DNA from 2 places in the Streptomyces sp. NBC_00075 genome. Region 2 is predicted to be linked to the other one. Evidence: predicted binding sites of a transcription regulator. Region 2 holds the regulator's gene; the other holds the start of a gene.
What was found. The regulator HspR, encoded in region 2, represses chaperone genes until heat shock. The targets are predictions, from matches to a motif close to TTGAGNNNNNNNNNCTCAA.

Region 1 (9,860 bases), 1.6 Mb from region 2:
TCGAGATGCCGAGCTTGTTGAGGGTGTCCTGGCTCGTGCCCTGGAACTCGGCCGGGTAGTCCATGGAACCGACGCCCATGATGACCGACTGACCGGGCATCAGACGCGGCACCGAGTGGACGGTGCCGAGGCCGCCGGGGTTGGTCAACGACACGGTCACGCCGGTGAAGTCGTCCATCGTCAGCTTGCCGTCACGGGCGCGGCGGACGATGTCCTCGTAGGCCTGCCAGAACTCGAAGAAGTTCAGCGTCTCGGCCTTCTTGATGCCGGCGACGACGAGCTGGCGGTCGCCGTTGGGCTTCACCAGGTCGATGGCCAGGCCGAAGTTGACGTGCGCCGGCTTCACCAGGGTCGGCTTGCCGTCCTTCTCCGCGAAGGAGTAGTTCATCGACGGCATGGCCTTGATGGCCTGCACCATCGCGTACCCGATGAGGTGGGTGAAGGAGATCTTCCCGCCCCGGGCGCGCTTCAGGTGGTTGTTGATGACGATGCGGTTGTCGAAGAGCAGCTTCACCGGGACCGCGCGCACGGACGTGGCCGTGGGCACCTCGATCGAGGCGTTCATGTTCTTCGCCACGGCGGCGGAGGGGCCGCGCAGCGTCACGAACTCGGGGCCGTCGGGGGCCTCGGCCACGGGAGCGGCCTTCGGCTTGGCGGCGGGGGCGGCTGCCACGGGCTTCGCGGCAGGAGCAGCCGGAGCGGCAGGCGCCGCCGGAGCGGCGGCCGGGGCGGCAGCGGCGGGCTTGGGAGCGGCTGCCGGAGCCGGCGCAGGGACGGCCGGGGTCACGGGAGCCGCGGGGGCGGCCGGAGCCGCTGGAGCGGTCGTGGTGGTACCTGCGGCCCCCGTGGCCGCAGCACCCGCCGTAGCCGTCGGAGCGGCAGCCGCTCCGGGCTTGTAGTCGGCGAAGAAGTCCCACCAGGCTCGGTCTACGGAGTTCGGATCCTGGAGGTACTGCTGATAGATCTCGTCGACGAGCCACTCGTTGGGTCCGAACGCAGCCGCAGGGTTACCTGCTCCTTCGTCGGTCGAGATGCTCGATGAGTTACTGGGGGACTGTGGCGACACGGCGGCAACCGCCCTCTTCCGCTTCACAAGGTGGCTTCACAAGGTGATGGACAGCGGGAATTAAGGCTACGCCCCCGTGGCCGAAAGGTCAGTCCGGGCCCGTTCATCGTCGTGTAAGTCACATCGAGAAACGGGTTTCGGGGGGTGAAATGGCGGGAAACAAGCGGGGTTCCGGTCCGAAAGGGACACAAGGGGGATGCCCAGATTGTCGGCCGGGCGCACCAAATGCGCGGGCCTGTGACCAATCACACGTGTCCACGCGCGTCCGTCAGCGCGGACATCAGGTGGATCTTGCGGCTCCGCTTCGAACTTTACGTCAACTTGGTACGGACGGCTCTCCCGGAAGGGTGACCAAAATCCGGCAACCTCGCTCGGATTCGGCCACACCGATCCGGCCGCCGTGCAGATCCACGGCCCAGCGGGCGATCGCGAGCCCCAGTCCCGTACCGCCGTCGCTGCCCGGGCCGTGCGGCGAGCTGACGCCGCCGCGGTTGAACCGCTCGAAGACCCGGTGCCACTCGGAGCGCGGAATGCCGGGACCCTCGTCCAGGATCTCCAGCTCCAGCGACTCGGCCAGTTCCCCGCGCCGCGCCTTCACCGTGACCCGGCCGTGCGCGGGGCTGTGCTTGACCGCGTTGTCGATCAGGTTGGCGACGACCTGGTGGAGGCGCTCCGGGTCGGCGTGCGCGACCAGCTCGGGCGGGTTGACGTCGAGGTGCAGATGGACGTCCGTACGGGTGTGACCGCCGGAGCCCGACGCGATGCCCGCGCGCGTGGAGGCGACCATGTTGGCCTCCTTGAGCACGCCCGAGAGATACGGCCAGACCTCGAAGCGGCGGGTGCGCAGCGGTACGACGCCGTTGTCGAGCCGGGAGAGGTCCAGCAGGGTCTCCACCAGCCGCCCGAGGCGCTCGGTCTGCTTGAGCGCCGTACGCATGGTCTCGGGATCGGCGGCCGAGACGCCGTCCACGACGTTCTCCAGGACGGCGCGCAGCCCCGCGATGGGGGTGCGCAGCTCGTGCGAGACGTTCGCGACCAGCTCCTTGCGCTGGCGGTCCTGGGCCTCCAGCTCGTCCGCCATGACGTTGATCGTCTGGGCCAGGTCGCCCAGCTCGTCCCAGCGGTTCTCGCGGACGCGGCGCGTGTAGTCGCCGTGCGAGATGGAACGGGCCACCGCGTTCATGTCGTCCAGCGGCGCGGTGAGCGAATGGGCCACGAACTGCGTAATCAGCAGTGTGGCGATCATCGAGAAGACCGTGATGAAGCGGATCTCCGTCTTGGTGTGCACCGCGATCATGGAAAGACCGGTGGTGATCAGCACCGAGACGACGACCAGAGCACCCAGCTTGGTCTTGATCGAGAACGGGCGTACGCCGCCCCAGGGGGGTTCCCCGGGGCTCCTCCGCGCGGCCGGCCGCCCCCGGTTCATGGCGTCGGTGTCTCCAGTGCGTAGCCGACCCCGTGCACCGTACGGATCCGCTCGGCGCCGATCTTCCGGCGCAGTGCCTTGATGTGGCTGTCGACGGTCCGGGTGCCGGAGGCGTCCGCCCAGTCCCACACCTCGGCGAGCAGCTGCTCGCGCGAGAGCACGGCCCGCGGGGTGTTCGCCAGGCAGACGAGCAGATCGAACTCGGTGGGAGTGAGATGCACGTCCTCGGACCGCACCCGCACGCGCCGCTGCGCGTGGTCGATCTCCAGCTCGCCGAGGCGCAGGATGCCGGAGCGCGGCGTCGACGCGGCGATGGCGGCCCGCTCGACCCGGCGCAGCAGCACGTGCACGCGTGCGGCCAGTTCCCGCATGGAGAAGGGCTTCGTCATGTAGTCGTCGGCGCCGACCCCGAGCCCGACCAGCATGTCGGTCTCGTCGTCGCGCGCGGTGAGCATCAGGACGGGCACGGCCCGCTGGGCCTGTACCCGCCTGCAAACTTCGAGCCCGTCGAACCCGGGCAGCATGATGTCGAGGATCAGCAGATCGGGCTGCCAGGCCTCGGCGGTGTCGACGGCGGCCGGCCCGTCGCCCGCGGTCTGCACGAGAAATCCCTCTGCGCGCAGACGGGCCGCGATGGCGTCGACGATTGTCGGATCGTCCTCGACCACGAGAACCCGGCGCTGGGCGCCGGGAGTCGCCGTCGCGCCGTTCTGGGAGGTGTGTGTCTGCTCCATCGCCCGCCCCTGAAGTGTGCTTTCCGGAATCAGTGGGGTGATTCCTTGGCTGCGCTTGTCCGCGCATGACTGCGATTGACGCCGCCTGATCGGATCAGTGATCGGCGTCAGGGGAGCAGAGTACGGGCAGTCACCGCGTGAGGGCTATCCAGGTCTTACGGCGAGGTGTACAACGTCGGGGACTCCCCGGGCAACTGGGACCTCTTCGGTACGCACCCGCTGGAAACCGGCATTACGTAGAGTTCCCTCGAATTCCGGAGAGGGTTGCGCGGACCACACCGCGAGCACCCCGCCCGGCCTCAACACCCTTGCGCAGCTTGCCAGTCCGGCCTGCGAGTACAGGCTCTGATTGTCCTCCGTGACGGTCCAGTCGGGCCCGTTGTCGATGTCGAGACACAGTGCGTCAAATGTGGCAGAGGTCTCATTGACGTATCTCACGAGATCGGCTGCGACGATCTCGGTGCGGGGGTCGGAGAAGGCCCGGGACGAGATTTCCGCCAAGGGCCCGTCCTGGTGCCATTCGACGATCGCGGCCTCCCGTTCGACGACGGTGATACGGCCCCAGCGGGGTTCGTCGGCGGCGTGCGCGAGGGAGAAGCCGACACCGAGGCCGCCGATGAGGACGTGGGGTGGTGCGGCCGTCCCGGGGTCGAGGGCGTCGAGAGCCACATCCATGAGAAGACGTTCCGAGCGGCCGTCGGAAGTGTCCATCAGGAAGCACCCGTTGGCGATGATCTGTAGTAACTCCCCGTGCCGCCGCAGCACGACTTCGCCGTACGGGCCGTCACGGCGGTCCAGGACTTCGGGGGCGGTGTAGGAGGTGGTCGAGCGGGTCATGAGGGCATCTTGGCAGGGGCGGTGGAGTGAACTCCAGGTGATTCGCGGTGCCTGTCGGATGTGCGAGACGCGTCGGTAGTCTCTCCGGAACAGCCCCGAGCGACCTGCGAGCGACCAGTGGTCCGAGACCTGTACAACGTCCGGTTGCAGCCTGTGGAAGGCGGTCCCACGCCGCTGACCGACGAGGAGGAACAGCGCGCGCGGGCGGTGCTGTTCAGCGAGTTGGGCAACCGGATCGCCGACCGGGGCTGGGTCCGGTTCCCCGCGTACTCGCCGGAGGAACGCCGTCGCCTGGTCGACGTCGCGCACCGCCTCAGCGCTCACTGGGGGCAGCAGGTCTTCGTCGAGGCGGAGGACCAGTGCGCCATGAGGCTCTACCTCGCCGGGCACGGAACGCAGACGGCGACGCCCTCGCTGCCGCACGCGTAGGAGTCTTTGCGGCGCTTATCGGCTTGCTGTGAATCGGCCGGTGCGTGGCGCGGGTCACAGACAGCGGCGTGCGTCGGGGCGAAGGCTGGGGCGAAACGGAAGGAGCGCCTCACCGTGGAACGGGCCGGTACGAAGGGTGACGCGGCGCCGGATGCCCCGGCGCCCTCGGACATGCCCGTCGCGGAGGGCGTACGGCTGCTGGACGGGATGCCGAGCCAGCGGGGACCGGCGGAGACCGTGTCCGCGCGGCCCGTGGCTGCTCCGCCGGGCAGGCGGGCTCTCCGGCCCTGGCGGCTCCTCCCCACCCCCACCGGGACGCCGTTCACCTTCACCTTCGCCGCCGTCCTCCTCGTCACCGCGTTCGTCGCCGAACACGCCGACCCGGCCCTCGTGCACACCCTCCACCAGGGCTCCAGCACCGATGTCGCCCACCTCATGCGGACGCCGGTGTTCGTGCTGGTCACCAGCGCGCTGTGGGTCGTGGGCGGCGTGACCTCGCCGTACGCCGTTGTCTTCCTGCTCGTCCTCACCGCGCTGGAGCGGCGGATCGGGGGACTGCGCACCGCCGGGGTCTTCGCCCTCGGGCATGTCCTGGCCACCCTCGCGACCGAGGTCCCCGTGGGGCTCGGCGTGCTGGTGGGGTGGCTGCCGGAGACCTCGCTGCACCGGCTCGACTACGGGATCAGCTTCGGGGTCGCGGCGAGTGTGGGGGCGTTGGCGGGGTTGCTGAGGCCTTGGCTGCGGTGGCCGATTCTGATCGTTTTCGGTGGGATGCTGCTGGACGACCTGGTCGCGTACGCCGATCCCCTCACCAACTGGGGGCACGTCATGTCCCTCGCGATCGGCGTCGCGACCTGGCCGGTCGTGCGGCGGTGGCAGCGGTCGCGGAACGGGCTCGGTGCCGGGGCTCACCTCGTGGCTGTCACCGCTCCGTAGCCGCCGGCCGCGTCCAGTTCGTCGAGTGACCCTGAAAGGAGCCCGCTCCACCGCGGTGGGAATCCGGCCGCCGGGCACATCGCGCAACCAGGCGGCGTACGTCAGGAACTCGCGCACCATGTACCCCCGGAAGACGCCGAACTCCTGCGGGAGACAGCCGAGTCGGCGGCGGATCTCCAGACGCTGGGCCGGGATGCGCGGGTCCCGGTCGAGCAACGTCGACTGGTTTGTTTCGAGGGGGGAGCAGGCCCAGGGCGCCGTCCGGTCATGCTGGTTGGCGCATCGTCACCTGTTGCCGGATGCCCGCTCCTGCCCGGCCCCCGCCCCCACGAACTTCGCGTTCGTCAGCAGCGCCTCCACCCGCCACCCCAGCGCCTCGTACAGCGCCCGTCCGTCCGGTGTCCCGGCCAGTACGCCCTGCTCCGCGCCCTGGGCGACTGCCTCCCGCGCGAGCGTCCGCATCACGAAGGAGCCGAGGCCACGGCGCCGGTGCGCGGGGGAGGTCTCCACCTGGTCGACCACCGCCGTTCTGCCCGTCGGGGCGATCTGGCCGCGGGCCGCCCAGGAGCCGTCGGGTGCCGCGAGCATCACGCGGGTCACGCCGGCGCGCGTCCAGACGCGTACCCGGTAGCCGTCGGGGGCGACGGGCGCCTCCGCGGGCGTCAGCGGGACCGACATCAGGTAGCCCGGCTCGGGGTCGGTCCGCCAGCCCTCGCCGAGCCAGCCGCCGACCGTCGCCGGATCGGCGAAGACCTTGAGTGTCACGCCCGTCCCGGTCACCGCGTCGGCCACCTTGCGGACGGTCCGTTCCTCGACGGCGTCGTTCACCGCGTCGAGGACGTGCCGGGTGACGTGCTCGGCCGTGCCCACGTCGATCGTGTATCCCCAGGGCTCGGCCAGCGGCGGCGACGCCCCGCGCGAGACGACCCAGCCGTCGACCCAGGCCCGCACGGTTCCGTCCACGTCGACTCCCTTTGTAATGGCTGAGCTGCGGTAATGAGTGTTACTTGGCTGACTGTATGCGGGTGGTCGGCCGTCGTGGCAGAGGTGATCGCTCACGGCGAACACGCCCTGGGGAACAATCGACCGCCCCCAAGCATTGAGTCGGCATAGCTCAACTTGACTGCCGAAGGGGAGATCATGGCTTCGACGTCCACACCGCTCACTCTGCCTGTGCTGCCGCTCGACGACGAGGTCGTGCTGCCCGGAATGGTGGTTCCGCTCGATCTGAACGACGCCGATGTGCGGGCCGCCGTGGAGGCCGCGCAGGCCGCCGCGCGCACCGAGCCCGGGAAGCCTCGGGTGCTGCTCGTGCCGCGTATCGACGGGTCGTACCCGAGTACCGGTGTCGTCGGCACCGTGGAGCAGGTCGGCCGGCTGGCCGACGGCGATCCGGGCGCCCTCATCCGGGCCCGGGGGCGCGTGCGGATCGGCGCCGGGACCACCGGGCCGGGAGCCGCGCTGTGGGTCGAGGGGACTCGCGTCGACGAGACCGTTCCCGACCCGCTGCCCGGTCATGTCACCGAACTTGTCAAGGAATACAAGGCACTCGCCACCTCCTGGCTGCGGAAGCGCGCCGCCTGGCAGGTCGTCGACCGGGTCCAGGCCATCGACGACGTCTCCGCCCTTGCCGACAATTCCGGTTACTCGCCCTTCCTCAGCACCGACCAGAAGATCGAACTCCTGGAGACCGCCGACCCGGTGGCCCGGCTGAAGCTCGCCACCCAGCAGCTGCGCGACCACCTCGCCGAGCAGGACGTCGCCGAGACCATCGCGAAGGACGTCCAGGAGGGCGTCGACAAGCAGCAGCGGGAGTTCCTGCTGCGGAAGCAGCTCGAAGCCGTACGCAAGGAACTGCGGGAGATCAACGGCGAGAAGGACGGCGAGGAGTCCGACGACTACCGGGCCCGCGTCGAGGCCGCCGATCTGCCGGAGAACGTCCGCGAGGCCGCGCTCAAGGAGGTCGACAAGCTGGAGCGGTCCTCCGAGCAGTCGCCCGAGGGCGGCTGGATCCGGACCTGGCTCGACACCGTGCTCGAACTGCCGTGGAACGAGCGGACCGAGGACTCGTACGACATCCAGGGCGCCCAGGCCGTGCTCGACGCGGAGCACGCGGGTCTGGAAGACGTGAAGGAGCGGATCACCGAGTACCTCGCCGTGCGCAAGCGGCGGGCCCAGCGCGGGCTGGGGGTCGTCGGCGGGCGTCGTGGTGGCGCCGTGCTGGCGCTCGTCGGGCCGCCCGGTGTCGGCAAGACCAGCCTCGGTGAGTCCGTCGCGCATGCCATGGGGCGGAAGTTCGTCCGGGTGGCGCTGGGTGGGGTCAGAGACGAGGCCGAGATCCGTGGGCACCGGCGTACGTACGTCGGCGCGCTGCCCGGGCGGATCGTACGGGCCATCAAGGAGGCCGGGTCCATGAACCCCGTCGTCCTCCTCGACGAGATCGACAAGGTCGGCTCCGACTTCCGGGGCGACCCCGCCGCGGCCCTGCTCGAAGTCCTCGACCCGGCGCAGAACCACACCTTCCGCGACCACTACCTCGAAGTCGAACTCGATCTGAGTGACGTGGTGTTCCTCGCCACCGCGAATGTTCTTGAGGCCATCCCTGAGGCTCTCCTCGACCGGATGGAGCTGGTGCGGCTCGACGGGTACACCGAGGACGAGAAGGTCGTCATCGCCCGGGACCACCTGCTGCCCCGGCAGCTGGAGCGGGCCGGGCTCGAGAGCACCGAAGTCGCCCTCGACGAGGGTGCGTTGCGCAAGCTCGCCGGGGAGTACACCCGGGAGGCCGGGGTCCGGAACCTGGAGCGGTCCATCGCGCGGCTGCTGCGCAAGGTCACCGCGCAGCACGAACTCGGCGAGCGGAAGCTGCCGTTCACCGTCGGTGAGGGCGATCTGCGGTCGCTCATCGGGCGTCCCCATCACGTGCCCGAGTCCGCGCAGGACCCGGCCGAGCGGCGTACGGCCGTACCCGGTGTCGCCACCGGGCTCGCGGTCACCGGCGCCGGGGGCGATGTCCTCTACGTCGAGGCCTCGCTCGCCGATCCGGAGACCGGCGCCGCCGGACTGACCCTCACCGGTCAGCTGGGTGACGTGATGAAGGAGTCCGCGCAGATCGCGCTCTCCTTCCTGCGCTCGCACGGCGCCGAACTGGAGCTGCCGGTCGGCGACCTGAAGGACCGGGGCGTGCACATCCACTTCCCGGCGGGTGCCGTGCCCAAGGACGGTCCGAGCGCGGGCGTCACCATGACGACCGCCCTCGCCTCGCTGCTCAGCGGACGGCTCGTCCGTACGGACGTCGCCATGACGGGCGAGGTCTCGCTGACCGGGCGGGTGCTGCCCATCGGCGGGGTGAAGCAGAAGCTGCTCGCCGCGCACCGGGCCGGCGTCACGACCGTGATCATCCCGAAGCGCAACGAGGCCGACCTGGACGACGTCCCGGCCGAGGTCCTGGAGAAGCTCGACGTCCACGCCGTCACGGACGTCCGCCAGGTCCTCGAACTGGCGCTCACCCCGGCGGAGAACCCGGCGGAGGTGAGGGTTCCGGCAGCGGCGTGACGGACGCTGCCGGTCGGTGGGAGCCCGGGTCCCGGAAGGGGTCCGGGCTTTCCCGTACGCCGGACGGGGGCCTGGGTGACGTCGGCGGTCCTGGCCTGCGAAATACTTGCCGAATACTGTCCGAGCTGCGGCAATGGCCGTGTTCGACGGACACCTTCAGAGCGGCGAGACCGGATCAGGAGTGCTGACGTGCACGAGGACGTGAACGGCGAGGGGAACCTCGGCGGACAGCGAGTCGAGTCCACGACGCCCGGACCCGGGGTCGAGCGGGAATTCCTCGCCCTGGAGCGCGAGTTGACCGTGTTCCTGCGGCGCGCCCGGGCCAACTCCGGGGAGATGGCCCGAGAGGTCCATCCCGACCTGGAGCCGTCGGCGTACGGGCTGCTGGTGCGGCTGGACGAGTGCGGGCGCCAGCGTGCCACCGAACTCGCGGCCTTCATCGGCGTCGGCAAGGCCACGATGTCCCGCCAGCTGCGTGCCATGGAGGAGCTGGGCCTCATCGCGCGCGAGCCGGACCCGGCGGACGGTCGCGCCTGGCTGGTCCACCTCACCGACGAGGGCCGGGTCCGCTTCCGTGCCGTACGGGAGGCGCGACGCGAGCGGTATGTGCGGGAGATGGCCGCGTGGGACCGGACCGAGGTGGCCGAACTGGCCCGGCTGCTGCATCAGCTGAACCTCGGCATGGAGAAGTAGGGCCCCTCCGCGATCGCCTGGTTCACAGCTCCACGTAGACCACCGTCGCGTCGTCGTGCGTCTTGCTGCGGCGCAGGCGTGGCCGGCCCGCGTCCGCGTCCGCCCGCTCCAGTTCCCGTACGCGGTTCAGCAGCGCCTGCGGGCCCTCCTTGCGTACGGCGGTGAAGCAGGCCGTCCAGTC
Region 2 (9,860 bases):
CTCCGTGTACACGGAGACCGGCACCGCCCCGACGGTCGTGGCCACGGAGCTGAACACCACTCCGGGCGTGGCGACTCCGCCGGGCTCCCCCCTCCACCTGACGGCGGACTCGACCGAGGGCGCCGGTGCCAACCAGCTCTTCTGGAGCGGCCTGGACACCAACTCCCCGCAGGCGGCGGGCGGTTACCGCGTCTACCGCTGGAACGCGGCGGCTTCGGCGTACGAGAGCATCGCCACCGTGGCCAACACGGCTTCCGCGTACGTCGACGCGGGCGCGAAGCCCGGCACGACGTCCTACTACTGGGTGACGGCGGTGGCGGCGGACGGCACGGAGTCGGTTCCGGCGGGCGACTGGGCGGTCAACGCTCCCGTGAACTGACGGCACGCGTAACGCAGAAGCAGAAAGAGCAGCGCAGAACCGTATGAGCATCACCAGACGCACGACGGCCGCGAGCGCGGTGGCGCTCGCCACCGCCGGTGGCCTCCTCACCGTGGTCCCAGCCCCGACCGCCTCGGCGGCCACGGTGACGTGCAACTCCCCCGTCTACAAGCGCCAGTTCTTCGCGAACACCACCTTCTCCGGCACGCCGAAGAAGACCGACTGCGACGCGGCCATCGCCGAGAACTGGGGCGCGAAGGCCCCGGCCACCGGCCTCCCGAAGGACAACTTCGGCATCCGCTGGACCGTCACCCGCGACTTCGGCTCGGGCGGGCCCTTCGCGCTCACCGTCGCCGTGCAGGACGGCATCCGCGTGAACCTGGACGGCAGGGTCAAGGTCAACGTCTGGAAGAACGTCCCGACGACCCAGAAGAAGACCGTCAACCTCACCATCCCGTCCGGCAAGCACACCCTGCGCATCGACTACGTCAACTGGACCGGTTCCGCCGACGTCAAGTTCGGTTACACACCCCGGACTTCGGCCACCGTCGACAAGGTGAAGCCCCTCACTCCGACGGCGCCCTCCGTCGCGTACGACAAGACGACGGGCAAGGCCAGGCTCACCTGGGCGAAGAACAAGGAGATGGACCTCGCGAGTTACCGCGTCTACCGGCGTCTGAAAGACACTTCCTTCGGCAGCACACCCCTCGCGACGGCCACCTCCACGACGTACACCGACACCACGCTCCCGAAGACGGGCGCGACGTACTACTACGAGGTCCGTGCCCGCGACAAGGCCGGCAATGAGTCGACCGGTACCACCGACCTGCCCGTCACCACTGTGGACAAGACTCCGCCCGCCGCACCGTCCGTGTACTGGGACGGGTGCCCGGACAGCCAGCCCTATGCGGCCCCCCAACTCGTCACCACCGAAGCGAACAGGGCCGACATCGCCTGGTACGAGTTGCAGCGGCTCGACACCGGCACCTGGAACACCGTCTACTCCGGTCCCAAGGGCGCGATCTGCGACACCGGGTACCCCGCCGACGGCAGCGAGGTCACCTACCGGGGCCGGGCCCGTGACAAGGACGGGAACTGGTCCGTCTACTCGGCCGCCACCACATTGACCACCCCCGACCTGACGCCCCCGGCGCCGGTCACGGACGCCCGTGTCGAGTACCGGTCGGGGGTTCCGCACCTGGTCTGGTCACCCGTCGATGGGGCCTCCTCGTATCAGGTCGTCCAGTACGACCCGGCCACCGGCGGCTGGCTCAACGCGTCGCCCGGCGGTGGCTCCGTCAAGGAATCCGACGTCGTGCCACGCCAGTTGGCCGCGACCGCCGACACGTACCGGTACGCGGTCCGCTCGATGGACGCCAGGGGCAACGCCGCCACTTCGGCGGAGATCACGCTGACGATGGCCGACCGGCCCGAGGCGATCCCCCCGTACGAGACCACCGCGAACCGGTCCGGCCCCGGGGTGTCCGTCTCGTGGAGCAGCGCCGACCCGTGGACCTACGACGATGGCCCCCTGCTGACCTACCGGATCGTGCGGACCGACCCGGCGACCGGCGAGAGCGTCGTCGTGGACAAGTGCAAGCCGAACAGCGCGTTCGACGAGCCGCTGACGGACCCCTCTGTCGACTGGTGGTGGGCCGGTGACGACGCCCCGGCGTACGCCGGCCGCAAGGTGATCCGCGGCCGCTGCTGGGATGTCTCCGGGGCCTCCAGGACGACGTACGAGTACCGGGTCGTCACCGTCGACCGGTACGGACACGCCTCGCAGCCCGGCCCGGCGGCCATGGAGACCACGCCGGACACCGAACGCCCGGCCCCGGTACGGAACCTGACCGCCGAGGAGATTCCGCTCGGCGTACGCCTGACCTGGACGCCGCCCGCCGACGACGACGTCGCCGCGTACTACGTGTGGCAGGGCATCACCGACCCGGGCACCGGCGACACCGTCTGGAAGAAGAACTGCTGGACGGGGGACTCGCTCGCCGAGACCGAGATCCTCTGCCCGACCGTGCCGGACGGCGCCACCCACGTCTACCGGGTGGCCGCCACGGACGACTGGGCCTACCTCGACGAGGGCCCGGACTTCTTCCACACGGCCGACATCTCGGTCGCCCTGTCCGACACCCGGCCCCCGGGCTGGACCGGTACCGGGGTCCGCGAGGGCCAGCTCCCGACGCTGGAGGTCGGCTGCGAGGAGACAGACGGTCTGGGTGACTGCTCCCTGCTGACCGACTATCGCGTGGACCGCTGGGACCCGGTCTCGGGCTCCTACACCACCCTCACCACCGCCAAGGTCGGCCGCCCGACCCTCTACGTGGACCGCACCGTGCACGAGGACCTGCTGAACCTGTACTACTACCGAGTGGTGTTCACCGATGCCTCAGGCATCGAACTCGCCACGCGGCAGACGGCGTACGGCATCTGGAACAACTGGCTGTGACCACGTGGAAAGGGGCCCGGAGAAATCCTCCGGGCCCCTTTTCACATGCCTGTGCGGCCAAGTCAGTCCTGCTGCCGCTTGGGCCGCCAGACCACCAACGCACTGGTCTGCTGAACCTCCTGATAAGGCACCAGATCCCGCCGATAAGAAGCATGCACCGCCGCCTCCCGCTGCTGCATAGCCGCAGCGGCGCCATCCAGCGCAGCCTCCATCTCCGCCACCCGTGACTGCAACGCGGCCACCTGGTTCTCCAGTTCGATGATCCGCTTGATGCCGGCCAGGTTGATGCCCTCGTCCTGCGACAACGCCTGCACCGCGCGGAGCAGTTCGATGTCGCGGGCCGAGTAGCGGCGGCCCCGGCCGGCGGTGCGGTCGGGGGAGACCAGGCCCAGGCGGTCGTACTGGCGCAGGGTCTGGGGGTGCAGGCCCGAGAGCTGGGCCGCCACCGAGATGACGTAGACCGGGGTTTCCTCGGTCAGTTCATACGGGTTGCGTCGACGGCCGTCCATCTCCGATCAAGCTCCCTTCGCTGCCTCGAACAGCTCTGCCCGCGGATCCTCGTCCGCGGTCGCCTCGCGATACGCCTCCAGTGCGTCACGAGCCTTCCCCGTCAGCTCCGTCGGGACACTCACCTCGACGGTGACCAGCAGATCGCCCCGGGTGCCGTCCTTGCGGACCGCGCCCTTGCCCCGCGCGCGCATAGTGCGCCCGTTGGGCGTGCCCGGCGGCAGCTTCAGGGTGACCGGCGGGCCGCCCAGGGTCGGAACCCTGACCTCGCCGCCGAGTGCCGCCTCGACGAACGTCACCGGCACCGTCACCGTCAGGTTGTCTTCCTTGCGGCCGAACACCGGGTGGGCGTCGACATGGACGGTGACGTACAGGTCGCCCGCCGGGCCACCGCGCTCGCCCGGTGCTCCCTTGCCGCGCAGGCGGATGCGCTGGCCGTCGGCCACGCCCGCCGGGATGCGCACCTGCATCGTCCGGGACGACTTCGCCCGGCCGCTGCCGTTGCACACCAGGCACGCGTGTTCCGCGATCAGGCCCCGGCCCTTGCAGTCCGGGCAGGGGTCCGTCAGCGAGAAACCGCCGCCCGAGCCTCGGGCTACCTGGCCCGTCCCCACGCATGTCGGGCATACGCGCGGTGTGCCGTTCTTGTCGCCCGTCCCGGAACACGCCTTGCACGGGGACTGGGACGTCATGCGCAGCGGGACCGTCGCGCCGTCCACCGCCTCCGTGAAGCTCAGCGTGACCTCGGTGTCGATGTCCTGGCCGCGCCTGGGCTGCGTACGGGTGGTCCCGCCGCCGCCCCGGTTGAACAGGCCGCCGAAGACGTCCCCGATGCCACCGCCGAAGCCGCCCGGACCGGAGCCCGAGCCGGCCCCGCCCTGGGGGCCGCCCCCGAAGAGGTCGCCCAGGTCGAAGTTGAAGGAGCCGCCGCCCGCGCCCGGCCCCGGGCGGAAGCCGCCGTTGCCGAAGAGGGCGCGGGCCTCGTCGTACTCCTTGCGCTTCTTGGGGTCGCCGAGGACGTCGTTCGCCTCGGAGATCTCCTTGAAGCGCTCCTCGGCCTTGGCGTTGCCCTTGTTGGCGTCCGGGTGGAACTCGCGGGCGAGTTTCCGGTACGCCTTCTTGATCTCGGCCTCGGTGGCGTCCTTGGGGACGCCGAGGACCTTGTAGAAGTCCTTCTCGATGAAGTCCTTGGTGCTCATCCCCGACGTCCCTCCTCTCCGGAGTCCCCCACCTCAGTGCTCACGTCAGCCCTCTTCCGGGCCACCGTTCTCCTTGCCGTCCGCCGACTCCGTGGAGTCGCCCTTGTCGGCCTGCGTCGCCCCGGGCTGGGGCTCGGCCACCGCGACCCGCGCGGGACGCAGGTTGCGCTCCCCGAACCGGTAGCCCGGCTGAAGGATCGCCACGCAGGTCGTCTCCGTGACGTCCGGCGCGTACGAGTGCATCAGGGCCTCGTGGATCATCGGGTCGAAGGGCTCGCCCTCCTTGCCGAACTGCTGGAGGCCCATCTTGGCGGCGACGGTCTCCAGCGACTCGGCGACGGACTTGAACCCGCCGACCAGTTCGCCGTGTTCCCTCGCGCGGCCGATGTCGTCGAGCACGGGCAGGAGCTCGCTCAGGAGGCTCGCGATGGCGATCTCCTTGACCGTGATCCGGTCCCGCTCGACCCGGCGGCGGTAGTTCTGATACTCGGCCTGGAGCCGCTGGAGGTCCGCCGTGCGCTCACCGAGCGCCGTACGTACCTGGTCCAGCTGTGCCGTCAGACCGGCGACCTGTGCTGCTGCTGCGTCCCCGGCCGGGGACGCCCCCTCAGAAGAGGGGGCGGCCTTCGGCTCGGCGTCGTCGGGGGTGGCGCCGGAAGGGACGTCGGGCTTCTCGTCGAAGCCCGGAGTCTCCTCCGTCACGCGGCACCGTCCTTGCGCTCGTCGTCGACGATCTCGGCGTCGACCACGTCGTCGTCGGCCTTCGGGGCCTCGGCGCCGGGCGCCGCGTCACCGGCGCCGGCGGCCTGACCCGCCTGGGCGTCGGCGTACATCGCCTGGCCCAGCTTCTGCGAGACGGCCGCGACCTTCTCGGTGGCGGTGCGGATCTCGGCGGTGTTGTCGCCCTCGGCGGACTCGCCCTTGAGGGCGACCTTCAGCTCGTCGATCGAGGCCTCGACCTCGGTCTTGATGTCGCCGGGGACCTTGTCCTCGTTGTCCTTGAGGAACTTCTCCGTCTGGTAGACGAGCTGCTCGCCCTGGTTGCGGGTCTCGGCGGCCTCGCGGCGACGGTGGTCCTCGTCCGCGTACTGCTCGGCCTCCTGGCGCATGCGGTCGACCTCGTCCTTCGGCAGCGAGGAGCCGCCGGTGACGGTCATCTTCTGCTCCTTGCCCGTGCCGAGGTCCTTCGCGGTCACGTGCATGATGCCGTTGGCGTCGATGTCGAAGGACACCTCGATCTGCGGGACACCGCGCGGGGCCGGCGGCAGGCCCGTCAGCTCGAACATCCCGAGCTTCTTGTTGTACGCCGCGATCTCGCGCTCGCCCTGGTAGACCTGGATCTGCACGGACGGCTGGTTGTCCTCGGCGGTGGTGAAGATCTCGGACCGCTTGGTCGGGATCGTCGTGTTCCGCTCGATGAGCTTGGTCATGATGCCGCCCTTGGTCTCGATACCCAGGGACAGCGGGGTGACGTCGAGGAGCAGTACGTCCTTGACCTCGCCCTTCAGGACACCGGCCTGGAGCGAGGCGCCGATGGCGACGACCTCGTCCGGGTTGACGCCCTTGTTGGCCTCGCGACCGCCGGTCAGCTCCTTGACCAGCTCGGCGACGGCGGGCATACGGGTCGAGCCGCCGACGAGAACGACGTGGTCGATCTCGGAGAGGGCGATGCCCGCGTCCTTGATGACGTTGTGGAACGGCGTCTTGCAGCGCTCCAGGAGGTCGGCCGTCAGCTGCTGGAACTGGGCGCGCGTGAGCTTCTCGTCCAGGTGCAGCGGGCCCTCGGCGGAGGCCGTGATGTAGGGCAGGTTGATCGAGGTCTCGGTGGACGAGGACAGCTCGATCTTGGCCTTCTCGGCGGCCTCGCGGAGGCGCTGGAGGGCCATCTTGTCCTTGCCGAGGTCCACGCCGTGGCCGGTGCGGAACTGCTGCACCAGGTAGTCCATGACGCGCTGGTCCCAGTCGTCACCACCGAGGTGGTTGTCACCGTTGGTGGCCTTCACCTCGACGACGCCGTCGCCGATCTCCAGGAGGGACACGTCGAAGGTGCCGCCACCGAGGTCGAAGACGAGGATCGTCTGGTCGTCCTTGTCCAGGCCGTACGCCAGAGCGGCGGCCGTGGGCTCGTTGACGATACGCAGGACGTTCAGGCCCGCGATCTCGCCGGCCTCCTTCGTCGCCTGGCGCTCGGAGTCGTTGAAGTAGGCCGGGACGGTGATGACCGCGTCCGTGACCTTCTCGCCCAGGTAGGCCTCGGCGTCGCGCTTCAGCTTCTGGAGGATGAAGGCGCTCATCTGCTGCGGGTTGAAGTTCTTGCCGTCGAGCTCGATCTTCCAGTCGGTGCCCATGTGGCGCTTGACCGACCGGATGGTCCTGTCGACGTTGGTGACCGCCTGGCGCTTGGCTACCTCGCCGACCAGCACCTCACCGTTCTTCGCGAAGGCGACGACGGACGGCGTGGTCCTGGCACCCTCGGCGTTGGTGATGACGGTGGGCTCGCCGCCCTCCAGAACGCTGACGACGGAGTTAGTCGTGCCCAGGTCGATGCCGACCGCACGTGCCATTTCAATTCCTCCAGGGGAATGACGAAGTATGACTTGAGTGGAACGGACTCAAGTGTGCATCACTCCCGTCGCGCGGTCAACAGAGCTGAGTCGACCCCGCTCAACTCTTATCCGTTCCTTACGCGCAATGCCGCCCTGACCTGCGCCGACTGCACGGCCTGCGCCCGCCGCAGCCCGTACACGGGAACCCTCAGCAGCCCCAGTACGACCATCCCGGCCACCCCCACCACCCACCACAGCCCCGCCCCCGCGACCCACCCGCCATGCGCGAGCACCCCCACCAGCACCGCCCCGAAGGCCCCCGCCCCGAGCAGCACGGCCGCCCCGCGCGGGGTGAGCCCCAGCCGCCGCAGCCGGTGCGCGAGATGGTCGGGACCCCCGCGCGACAACGGCCGCCGGGCCACCCGCCGCGACACGACGACGAGCACCACGTCCGCGCCGGCCACGGCGGTGAGCGCGAACAACACCCCCGCACTGGGCGCCAGTTCGTGCCCGGTCCGCACGACCACAGCAGCCGAGGCCAGCACGAACCCGGTGAACAGGGACCCGCACGCGCCGAACGCGATCCGCGCGGGATGCCAGTTGTGCATGAGGAACCCGGTGAGCGCGGCGGCCAGCACGCTCAGCAGCACCGCGAGCCCGTCGAACACCTCGACGGCGGCACACGCGCTCACCCCGAAGGCGGTCAGCACCCCGACCGTCCCCACCAGCCCGTCGGCATGGTCGAGGGCCCGGAAGGCGACGGCGACGAACACGATCCACAGGAGGGCGAGCAGCCCGGCCCCGAACCCCAGCTCCCGGTACGGCACGACGAACGCGGCGGCGACGGCCGTACCGGCGACCAGGAACCGCGCCTTCACGCGCCGTACGTCGGCCACGAGCCCGAGCGCCCCGACGCCCGCCCCGGCGAGCAGCAGCGCACCGATCCCGTCCCCCAGAGGGGCGTACCCGGTCCACTCGCCCACCCCCGCGACCAGCCCGGTCGCGAGCACGACCGCGAGCCCGCCGAGCAGCGGCAGGGGCCGGGCCCGGCGCCGGTCGAGGACGCCGAGGCGCAGGGCGAGGGTCCGCAGGAGGGCGGTGAGGACGGCGGCGAGGAGGAGGGCCGAGGTGGCTGCGAGGATCCCGTAGAGCACGGGCTCACGTTAGATGGAAACGTAACAATTCTGTACGAATAACACGATTTACTCTGATGGGATTTGATCTACGACTCAGGTAAGCCTCAGCGATCCAGATCACTCCGCCGCTGACTACAGTGCGAGCGAAGATGTGGGTAGTCTCTGACAGACTGCCTAAGTTACCGCTTAGTAATACTGCTCGCAGGCCTGAGGAGCCCCGACATGCAACTCGCCGCGATCATCGTGTCGCTGGTCCTGACCGTGGTCGGCGTCGCGCTGCTCGCACGCGCCATCGGTCAGTTCGTCCGGTACTTCAAACTCGGCCAGCCGGTCCCGGCCGGCGTGCGGACGGACAACCCCTACCAGCGCAGCGTCACGCTGGTGAAGGAGTTCCTCGGCCACACCCGGATGAACCGCTGGGGCATCGTCGGCTTCGCGCACTGGTTCGTCGCGGTCGGCTTCCTGACCCTGCCGCCGACCCTCGCCCAGGCCTTCGGCCAGCTCTTCTCGGCGGACTGGACGCTCCCGGTCATCGGCGGCTTCCTGCCGTTCGAGATGTACATCGAGTTCATCGGCGTGATGACGATCATCGGCATCGCCGTACTGATCGTGATCCGCCTGCTGAACCTGCCCTCGCGCCCCGGCCGCAAGTCCCGCTTCGCGGGCTCCAAGGCGGGCCAGGCGTACTTCGTCGAGTACGTCATCCTCACCATCGGCCTCGCGATCTACGTGCTGCGCGGCCTCGAGGGCGCGATCCACCACGTCGAGCACTACGAGGCCGGGTACTTCGCCTCGTACCCCCTCGTCCTCGCCTTCAAGGGCCTGAGCGTCGGCACGCTCCAGAACCTCATCTACTTCACCGCGATGGTGAAGATCAGCACGTCGTTCGTGTGGATGATCGTCGTCTCGCTCAACACCAACATGGGTGTGGCCTGGCACCGCTTCCTCGCCTTCCCGAACATCTGGTTCAAGCGCGAGGCGACCGGCGGCACGGCCCTGGGCGCCCTCCAGCCGATGACGTCCGGCGGCAAGCCGATCGACTTCACCGACCCGGGCGACGACGACGTCTTCGGCGTCAGCCAGGTGGAGCAGTTCTCCTGGAAGGGCCTGCTCGACTTCTCCACGTGTACGGAGTGCGGTCGCTGCCAGTCGCAGTGCCCGGCCTGGAACACCGGCAAGCCCCTCTCCCCCAAGCTGCTGATCATGTCCCTGCGGGACCACGCCCACGCCAAGGCGCCGTACCTGCTGGCGGGCGGCGGCAAGACGATGGAGGGCGAGGAGAAGGCGTCCGAGGAGCAGCTGAAGGACGTACCGGCCGCCGCCCTCGCGGAGGCCGAGCGCCCCCTCATCGGCACCCTCGAAGAGAACGGCGTCATCGACCCGGACGTCCTGTGGTCCTGCACGACCTGCGGCGCCTGCGTCGAGCAGTGCCCGGTGGACATCGAGCACGTCGACCACATCGTCGACATGCGCCGCTACCAGGTGATGATCGAGAGCGCGTTCCCGTCCGAGGCGGGCACGATGCTCAAGAACCTGGAGAAGAAGGGCAACCCCTGGGGCCTGGCGAAGAAGCAGCGCCTCGAATGGCTCAAGGAGCTCGACTTCGAGGTCCCGGTCGTCGGCAAGGACATCGAG

Region 1: the regulator HspR is predicted to act here: its motif matches at 6,531-6,549, upstream of lon (endopeptidase La).

Annotation. Positions count from the first base shown of each region.
Region 1 is NZ_CP108243.1:3,433,011-3,442,870, reverse strand. It holds gene OG787_RS14610 (multifunctional oxoglutarate decarboxylase/oxoglutarate dehydrogenase thiamine pyrophosphate-binding subunit/dihydrolipoyllysine-residue succinyltransferase subunit) at 1-1,066, opposite strand, end outside; gene OG787_RS14605 (HAMP domain-containing sensor histidine kinase) at 1,383-2,495, opposite strand; gene OG787_RS14600 (response regulator transcription factor) at 2,492-3,229, opposite strand; gene OG787_RS14595 (spermidine synthase) at 3,374-4,066, opposite strand; gene OG787_RS14590 (hypothetical protein) at 4,220-4,495, shown strand; gene OG787_RS14585 (rhomboid-like protein) at 4,610-5,431, shown strand; gene OG787_RS14580 (GNAT family N-acetyltransferase) at 5,717-6,394, opposite strand; gene lon (endopeptidase La) at 6,572-8,986, shown strand; gene OG787_RS14570 (MarR family winged helix-turn-helix transcriptional regulator) at 9,176-9,679, shown strand; gene OG787_RS14565 (hypothetical protein) at 9,702-9,860, opposite strand, start outside.
Region 2 is NZ_CP108243.1:5,003,952-5,013,811, forward strand. It holds gene OG787_RS21680 (PA14 domain-containing protein) at 1-379, shown strand, start outside; gene OG787_RS21685 (PA14 domain-containing protein) at 423-2,837, shown strand; gene OG787_RS21690 (heat shock protein transcriptional repressor HspR) at 2,900-3,346, opposite strand; gene dnaJ (molecular chaperone DnaJ) at 3,353-4,543, opposite strand; gene grpE (nucleotide exchange factor GrpE) at 4,589-5,245, opposite strand; gene dnaK (molecular chaperone DnaK) at 5,242-7,107, opposite strand; gene OG787_RS21710 (MraY family glycosyltransferase) at 7,215-8,243, opposite strand; gene OG787_RS21715 (heterodisulfide reductase-related iron-sulfur binding cluster) at 8,448-9,860, shown strand, end outside.